2 regions of the Pseudomonas azadiae genome follow, and region 2 is predicted to be linked to the other one. Evidence: predicted binding sites of a transcription regulator. Region 2 holds the regulator's gene; the other holds the start of a gene.

Region 1 (4,422 bases), on a different contig from region 2:
CTGGCCAGGCGCCGATCCCCTGCTCGGCGAACGCCTGCCAGGGGAACAACGGCCCGGGGTCGGATTTACGCAGGGGCGCAATGTCGCTGTGCCCGATGACGTTTTGCGGCTCGATGGCGTAGCGCTTGATGACGTCCGCTGCGAGCCGCTTGACCAACGCCAGCTGCGCGTCGGTGTAGGGGAACCATAGGCGTCCGGTCGGACCATCGATAAAGCCCGCATTGACGATCTCGATGCCGATGGACGTGTCATTGAGCTGGGTGCGGTTTCCCCATTGACTGACCCCGGCGTGCCAGGCCCGTTTTTCCTCCGGCACCAATTGCAACGCCACCGGCAGCGCACGGTGTGTGGGCGGCGTGCTGTAGACCAGGTAGTGAGCACTGGCGGTGCCGTTGGTCAGCGCGTCGAGGGAGTCCTTGTCGTCGAAGACCGTGTAGTGCAGAACGAGATAGCGGACCCGTTCGTTCTGGTTCGGGGAGCTGTGGGTGGTGTCGATGGCGTAGCCGTTTTTTACGCTCAGGTTGTTCGGGGCCGTGCTGCAGCCTGCCAGCATCAGAACGGCCAGGAAAAGGACGATCTTGTTCATCGGAGTGCCTCAATCGAGTGAGAAGCTCCGGAATATAAGGGCCCTGCGCCGCCCGGACGGCGGCGCCTGCTGGGTGAGGGGCGAATTCAGAGAGCCCCTACATAGCCCTGAGCTTCTTCCGACGAGGACGAAGCCCTCACCGAGGCAAGACGGTCAAAGGGTCATGGCCGCCAGCCAGCCAAAGGCCAGCAACGGCAGGTTGTAGTGCAGGAATGTGGGTACCACGGTGTCCCAGATATGGTGGTGCTGGCCGTCGACATTCAGGCCGGAGGTCGGGCCGAGGGTCGAGTCCGACGCGGGTGAGCCGGCGTCACCCAAGGCACCGGCGGTGCCGACGATGCACACGATGGCCACCGGGCTGAAGCCCAACTGCACACACAGCGGCACAAAAATCGCGGCGAGAATCGGCACGGTGGAAAACGACGAGCCGATGCCCATGGTCACCAGCAACCCCACCAGCAACATCAGCAACGCGCCGACTCCACGGTTGTGGCCGATGAAGGCCGCCGAGGTTTCCACCAAGGAGCGCACGTCGCCGGTGGCCTTGAGCACCTCGGCAAAACCCGAGGAGGCGATCATGATGAAGCCGATCATCGCCATCATCTTCATGCCTTCGGTGAACAGATCGTCGGTGTCGCGCCAGCGCACGATGCCCGATACCGAGAAAATCAGAAACCCGGCCAGGGCGCCGATGATCATCGAGTCCAGCCACAATTGGATGATGAACGCCGAAGCAATCGCCAGGCCGGCCACCAGCAGGGTCAGCGGGTTGTACTGCACCGCCACCTGCTCAACCCGCTCGATTTTCTCCAGGTCGTAGACGCGCTTCTTGCGGTAGCTGATAAACACCGCCACCAGCAGGCCGACCACCATGCCCAGCGCCGGCAGGCTCATGGCGTGGGTGACATTGACCTGGCTGATATCCACCCCGCTCTTGGCCACGTTGGCCAGCAGGATCTGGTTGAGGAAGATGTTACCGAAGCCCACCGGCAGGAACATGTAGGGTGTGATCAGGCCGAATGTCATCACGCAGGCGATCAGGCGGCGGTCCAGTTGCAGCTTGGTCAGCACGTAAAGCAACGGCGGTACCAACAGCGGGATAAAGGCGATATGAATCGGCAGGATGTTCTGCGAGGCAATCGCCACCACCCACAGCAGGCCGATGAGCAGCCATTTGACGTGGCTGCCGCCGCTGGCTTCCTGGCGGTCGACCAGCAGCAACGCCTTGTCGGCCAGGGCGTGAGCCAGGCCGGATTTGGCAATGGCCACGGCGAAAGCGCCTAGCAAGGCGTAGGACAAGGCCACGGTCGCCCCTCCGCCCAAGCCGCCGTTGAAGGCAGTGAGCGTAGCGTCGATGCCCAGGCCACCGGTCAGTCCGCCTACCAGGGCGCCGACGATGATGGCGATGACCACGTGCACGCGGGACAGGCTGAGCACCAGCATGGTGCCGACCGCAGCAATGACTGCGTTAATCATGATTACCTCAAGCAAAAAACATAAAGAACAGGCACGCGCGCACCTGGGCAGCCATTCGGCGGCCGCCAGCGTGCAGGCGTGAAGGAGGTCTTATTAGAGGGCGCGCACTTTGCAGGAGGCCGGCGCTCATGTCAAAAAACGGCGCCGCTTTGAGGTTTAAATTGATCGTTTGAATAAAGAAAAGGCGGAACCGGCCGATAACCGGGCTCTATGTGTTTTCAGGTAAGGATGTACCGATGTCGCTCAGGCAGCTCTCCATTCAATGGAAAATCACCCTGCTGGCCGGCCTGTGCCTGCTGGGGATCGTGACCCTGCTGGTGGGTCTGTCGCTGTATCGCATGGAACAGAGCTCGCAGCAGGTCAAGGCGTCCAGCATGCAGATGCTCGATGAAGCCGCCCAGGCGCGCATCGAGGCCCAGGGCGAAGTGCAGGCGCTGGGCATCCGCCGCCAGTTCATGGACGCCTACCAGTACGGCCATGGTTTTTCACGCCAGGTGCTGTTCTTGCGCGAGCAGGCCGAAAAGCGTTTTCTCGACGCTTTCGATACCCGCGAAGACCTGACCCGCCAGGTCAAGGCCGCGTTGCAGGCCAACCCGGACTTGCTTGGCCTGTCCCTGGTGTTCGAGGCCAATGCACTGGACGGCAAGGATGAATTGTTCGCCGACCAGGCCGAGCTGGGCAGCAACAATAAGGGGCGCTTCGCCCTGTACTGGTCGCAACCGACGCCGGGCAAGCTGACCTCGATGGCCCTGCCGGAAAGCGACATGTCCGACAGCCGCGTCGGGCCCAGCGGTGAAAAGGCCAACGCCTGGTTCACGTGCCCGCGCGCCACGCTCAAGCCGTGCGTGATCGAACCTTACTTTTATATGATCGACGGGCAAAACGTGCTGATGACCAGCATCGTCTTCCCGTTGATGGCCAATGGCAAAGTCATCGCCTCGCTGTCGGTGGACATCAACCTCAATAGCCTGCAGGCCGTGAGCCAACAGGCCAGCCGCAAGCTGTACGACGGCCACACCCAGGTCAGCATACTCAGCCCCACCGGATTGCTCGCCGGCTACAGCCCGGACGCCAGCAAACTCAGCCAGCGCCTGGACAAGGTCGACACCGTCAACGGCGCGCAGTTGATCAGCGCCCTGGCCGGCAGTACACACATCCGCAGCCTGCGCACCGACCATCAACTCAAGGTGCTGGCACCGTTCACGCCGATCCCGGACGGCAAGCCGTGGGGCGTGTTGCTGGATGTGCCGGAGAAGGTCCTGATAGCGCCGGCTGAAGCCCTGAAAGCTCAACTGGATGCCGACAACGCCAAGGGCACCCTGCTGGAACTCGGCCTGGGCCTGCTCGCCGCAGTGGTCGGCCTGATCCTGGTGTGGCTGATGGCACGCAGCGTGACCCGGCCGATCCTGGGGGTGGCGCACATGCTCGAAGACATTGCCAGCGGCGAAGGCGACCTGACTCGCCGCCTGGCCTACGACAAGCAGGACGAACTGGGGCAACTGGCAGGCTGGTTCAACCGTTTCCTCGACAAACTGCAACCGATCATCGCTGAAGTTAAGCGCTCGGTGCAGGACGCCCGTGGCACCGCCGACCAATCCGCTGCGATTGCCACTCAAACCAGCGCCGGCATGGAACAGCAGTATCGCCAGGTCGATCAGGTAGCCACTGCGTCCCATGAAATGAGCGCGACCGCCCAGGACGTGGCACGCAGCGCCGCCCAGGCCGCCCAAGCCGCCCGCGATGCCGACCAGTCTACGCGTGACGGCCTGACGGTGATCGACCGCACCACCCGCAACATCGGGGAATTGGCGGCGGAAATGTGCACGGCCATGACCCAGGTCGAAGGCCTGGCCGCCAACAGCGAGAAAATCGGTTCGGTACTGGAAGTGATCCGCGGCATCGCCGAGCAGACCAACCTGCTGGCACTCAACGCTGCCATCGAAGCCGCCCGCGCCGGTGAGGCCGGCCGTGGCTTCGCCGTGGTGGCCGATGAAGTGCGCAACCTGGCACGGCGTACCCAGGAGTCGGTGGAAGAAACCCGCCTGGTCATCGAGCAATTGCAAAGCGGCACCACCGATGTCGTCGGCGCCATGGGCAACAGCTATCGCCAGGCCCAGGGCAGCGTCGAACAAGTGGGCGAGGCCGTGACCGCCCTGCGCCAGATTGGCGCCGCCGTCACAGTGATCAGCGACATGAACCTGCAAATCGCCAGCGCCGCCGAAGAGCAAAGCGCCGTGGCCGAAGAGATCAACAGCAACGTGGCGACCATTCGGGACGTGACCGAGTCGCTGTCCGAGCAGGCGAACGAATCGGCGCGGGTAAGCCAGGCGTTGAACAGCCTGGCGAACCAGCAGCAGGGG
Region 2 (4,422 bases):
GCGATTTGGACGTCTGGCAGTACCGAATTTGCACGTTTTGGCTTATCAGGAAATTCCTGACAATAAGCAAGTGACTATCGTCGCGACAGTAGGGCCCAACGGCTGAGGGTAGTGGGTTATGCAAGTGAAGCGTTTTTTCGCCGCCGATATGCGTCAGGCCATGAAACTGGTTCGTGATGAGCTGGGCGCCGACGCCGCGATTATCGGTAACCGTCGTATTGCCGGCGGTGTCGAGCTGACGGCTGCCCTGGACTACACCCCCCAGGCCCTGGCGCCGCGTGTGCCAAACATGGAGCTCGAAGACGAGCTGCGCAAGACGGCCTCGCGCATTGTCTCGGCCCAGGCTGAACTGAGCATGCGCGGTGACAGCGATGCCACCACCAACCGCCAACTGTTCGCCGGCCTGCCGCTGACCGCGGCCGAACCCTTGGTCGAGCCGACGTTCAAGGAGCCGCCGCGTCCGGCAGCGCCTGCACCGGCCGCTGCTGTCGACCCGCGCGTGTTTGACTCGATGCGCTTTGAACTCAACGGCCTGCGCGAGCTGCTCGAAGTGCAGCTTGGCTCGCTGGCCTGGACCCAACTGCAAGGCAGCAAGCCGCAACAGGCCAACCTGTGGCGCCGCCTGCAGCGCATTGGCCTGTCCGGCCCGTTGTCCCGCGACCTGCTGGCCTTGACCACCGAGATCCAGGAACCTCGCCAGGCCTGGCGCATGCTGCTGGCTCACTTGGCGCGCATGATCGCCACGCCGGAAATCGAACCGCTGGAAGAGGGCGGTGTGATTGCCATGGTCGGCCCCGCCGGCATGGGCAAGACCACCACCCTGGCCAAGCTGGCCGCGCGCTACGTGCTCAAGTACGGCGCACAGAATATCGCGCTGGTGAGCATGGACAGCTACCGCATTGGTGCCCAGGAACAGCTCAAGACCCTGGGCCGCATCCTCAATGTGCCGGTGACCCACGTCGACCCGGGCCAATCCCTGGCCAATGCCCTCGACCCGCTGCTGCGCAAGCGCGTGGTGCTGATCGATACCGCCGGCCTGCAAGCCAGCGACCCGGCATTGCGCATGCAGTTGGAAAGCCTGGCCGGGCGTGGCATCAAGTCGAAAAATTACCTGGTGCTTGCAACCACCAGCCAGAAACAGGTTCTTACCGCTGCGTACCATAGCTACAAGCGCTGCGGCCTGGCCGGTTGCATCCTCACCAAACTCGATGAAACCGCGAGCCTGGGCGAAGTGCTGAGCCTGGCCATCAGTCATGAATTGCCGGTCGCCTACCTGACCGACGGCCCGCGGATCCCGGATGATCTGCATCTGCCGCGCCGTCATCAATTGGTCAGCCGTGCAGTCAGCGTGCAAATGCAAGAAGAGCCTAGCGAGGAAGCGATGGCCGATATGTTCGCCGACCTTTACCACAACCCGGCAAAACGGGTGGGATAAGTCAGGATGAACACCGTGAAATGTATCTACATCGATGGTCTGCAAGCGATTCACGCGGCCAAGCCATGTAGCCTGCGTCTAAGCAAGACAAGGTAAAGAAATAAAATGGGCAGCATGCATCCCGTACAGGTGATCGCGGTGACCGGCGGCAAAGGTGGCGTCGGGAAAACTAACGTGTCAGTGAATTTGTCCCTGGCCCTGGCAGAGCTTGGCCGCCGCGTCATGCTGCTGGATGCTGACCTGGGGCTGGCGAACGTCGACGTTCTGCTGGGGCTGACGCCCAAGCACACCCTCGCCGACGTGATCGAGGGCCGTTGCGAGCTGCGCGACGTGCTGTTGCAGGGCCCGGGTGGCATCCGCATCGTGCCGGCCGCCTCCGGCACCCAGAGCATGGTGCACCTGAGCCCGGCGCAGCATGCCGGCCTGATCCAGGCGTTCAGTGATATCGGCGACAACCTCGACGTGCTGGTGATCGACACCGCCGCCGGGATCGGCGAGTCCGTGGTCAGCTTTGTGCGCGCCGCGCAGGAAGTGTTGCTGGTGGTCTGCGATGAACCCACCTCGATCACCGACGCCTACGCCCTGATCAAACTGCTTAACCGTGACTACGGCATGAACCGCTTCCGCGTCCTGGCCAACATGGCCCAGAGCCCGCAGGAAGGGCGCAACCTGTTCGCCAAGTTGACCAAGGTCACGGACCGCTTTCTCGATGTCGCCTTACAATACGTTGGCGCAGTTCCCTACGACGAGTGTGTGCGCAAGGCTGTGCAAAAGCAGCGTGCGGTCTACGAAGCGTTCCCTCGTTCCAAATGCGCCTTGGCGTTCAAGGCTATTGCCCAGAAGGTCGATACCTGGCCGTTGCCCGCCAATCCGCGGGGGCATCTGGAGTTTTTCGTCGAGCGATTGGTGCATCAGACGAGCGCAGGACCGGTGCTATGACAGCGAACGGCTACAACGCCTACAAGAAATCCGCCCGTGACAGCCAGGGCGAGTTGATCGAGCGCTACGCGCCCTTGGTCAAGCGCATTGCCTATCACCTGTTGGCACGCCTGCCCGCGAGCGTCCAGGTCGAAGACTTGATCCAGGCCGGCATGATCGGCCTGCTCGAAGTGTCGACCAAATATGACGCGAGCAAGGGCGCCAGTTTCGAGACGTATGCGGGGATCCGTATCCGTGGCGCGATGCTCGACGAGGTGCGCAAGGGTGATTGGGCGCCGCGTTCGGTGCACCGCAATACGCGCATGGTCAGTGACGCAATTCGCGCAATTGAAGCAAAAACCGGTCGCGACGCTAAAGATCACGAAGTTGCGGCCGAACTCCAATTGAGTCTCGACGATTATTACGGGATTTTGAACGATACCTTGGGCAGCCGCCTGTTCAGTTTCGACGACCTGTTGCAGGACGGCGAGCATGAAGGGCTGCACGAGGACGGCGCGAGCGCTCATATGGAGCCATCGCGCGACCTGGAAGATGAACGCTTCCAGGGAGCGTTGGCGGACGCGATTGCCAATTTGCCGGAGCGTGAGCGGCTGGTGTTGGCGCTGTACTACGACGAAGAGCTGAACCTTAAGGAAATCGGTGAGGTCCTGGGGGTCAGCGAATCGCGGGTCAGCCAGTTGCATAGCCAGTGCGCAGCCCGCTTGCGGGGGCGTTTGGGAGAGTGGCGAGCGCGCTGACAGGCAGTGTGGGGGGCACTGCAGACGATACCGCGAGGGCGCCGAGCCTTCGCGGGTTCGGCCCGTGGAGCCCCCGGCAGTCCTTTTTGTGTAATGCCTGTTGATTGAAATGGCGCGTCCAGGTGCTGGGCGCGTTTAAGACTGCTTGGAGGTCGAATTGGACAAGAACATGAAAATCCTCATCGTTGATGACTTCTCAACGATGCGGCGGATCATAAAAAACCTGTTGCGTGACCTTGGGTTCACTAACACGGTCGAGGCGGACGACGGCATTACGGCGATTCCGATCCTCAACAGCGGGAGCATCGACTTTCTGGTAACGGACTGGAACATGCCTGGCATGACCGGTATCGACTTGCTGCGCCACGTGCGCGCCGACGAAAAACTGCGCAGCCTTCCCGTGTTGATGGTAACCGCCGAAGCCAAGCGTGAGCAGATCATCGAAGCCGCCCAAGCCGGGGTAAACGGTTACGTGGTCAAGCCATTCACTGCATTGGCCTTGAAAGAGAAGATCGAAAAAATCTTCGAACGCATCCACGGCTAATGCCATCGCGGGGGAGCTATGGAGCATAAAGAAACGTCACAGGGCGACTTTGAGTCGACCCTGAAAAAGCATGCTCACCAGTTGGTCGACAGCCTTGAAAAAGGCCAGTTCGGCGACGCGGTGCAGTTAATCCATGAGCTCAACCAGACCCGTGACCGCGGCCTGTACCAGGAAGTGGGCAAGCTCACGCGCGAGCTGCACAGTGCGATCGTCAATTTCCAGATTGACCCGCATATGCCCCAGGCCGAAGAAATCTCGCAAATCACCGATGCCACCGAACGCCTGTCCTATGTGGTCAGGCTGACCGAGGCGGCGGCCAACCGCACCATGGACCTGGTGGAAAACGCCACGCCCCTGGTCAATGGCATGGCCACCGAAGCCCAGGCGCTCAGCGTTGACTGGGGCCGCTTCATGCGCCGCGAAGTCGGGGCTGAAGAATTTCGTGAATTGGCGCGTCGGGTCGAAGGGTTCTTGTCACGCAGCGAGCAGGAAAACCGCACGGTTTCCAGCAACCTCAACGACATTCTGCTCGCCCAGGATTACCAGGACCTCACCGGCCAGGTGATCAAACGTGTGACCCAATTGGTCACCGAAGTGGAAAGCAACTTGCTCAAATTAGTGCTGATGGCAGGCCAGGTCGACCGCTTTGCAGGCATCGAACATGACCGCGAAGCGATCCTCTCGGAAAAAGATCCACAAAAACATCTCGCCAAGGGTGAAGGTCCGCAGATTCATGCCGATAAACGTGAAGACGTTGTATCGGGTCA

What was found. The regulator FliA, encoded in region 2, starts transcription of late flagellar genes. The targets are predictions, from matches to a motif close to CTAAAGTTTNNNNNNNNNNNGCCGNTAA.
Region 1: the regulator FliA is predicted to act here: its motif matches at 2,236-2,263, upstream of KVG91_RS28225 (methyl-accepting chemotaxis protein).

Annotation. Positions count from the first base shown of each region.
Region 1 covers NZ_JAHSTY010000002.1:724,086-728,507, reverse strand. Annotated here, with positions in the region: gene KVG91_RS19750 (N-acetylmuramoyl-L-alanine amidase) at 1-586, opposite strand, end outside; gene KVG91_RS19745 (Na+/H+ antiporter family protein) at 740-2,059, opposite strand; gene KVG91_RS28225 (methyl-accepting chemotaxis protein) at 2,299-4,422, shown strand, end outside.
Region 2 covers NZ_JAHSTY010000001.1:1,013,330-1,017,751, reverse strand. Annotated here, with positions in the region: gene flhA (flagellar biosynthesis protein FlhA) at 1-106, shown strand, start outside; gene flhF (flagellar biosynthesis protein FlhF) at 119-1,435, shown strand; gene fleN (flagellar synthesis regulator FleN) at 1,541-2,374, shown strand; gene fliA (RNA polymerase sigma factor FliA) at 2,371-3,111, shown strand; gene KVG91_RS04460 (chemotaxis response regulator CheY) at 3,281-3,655, shown strand; gene KVG91_RS04455 (protein phosphatase CheZ) at 3,674-4,422, shown strand, end outside.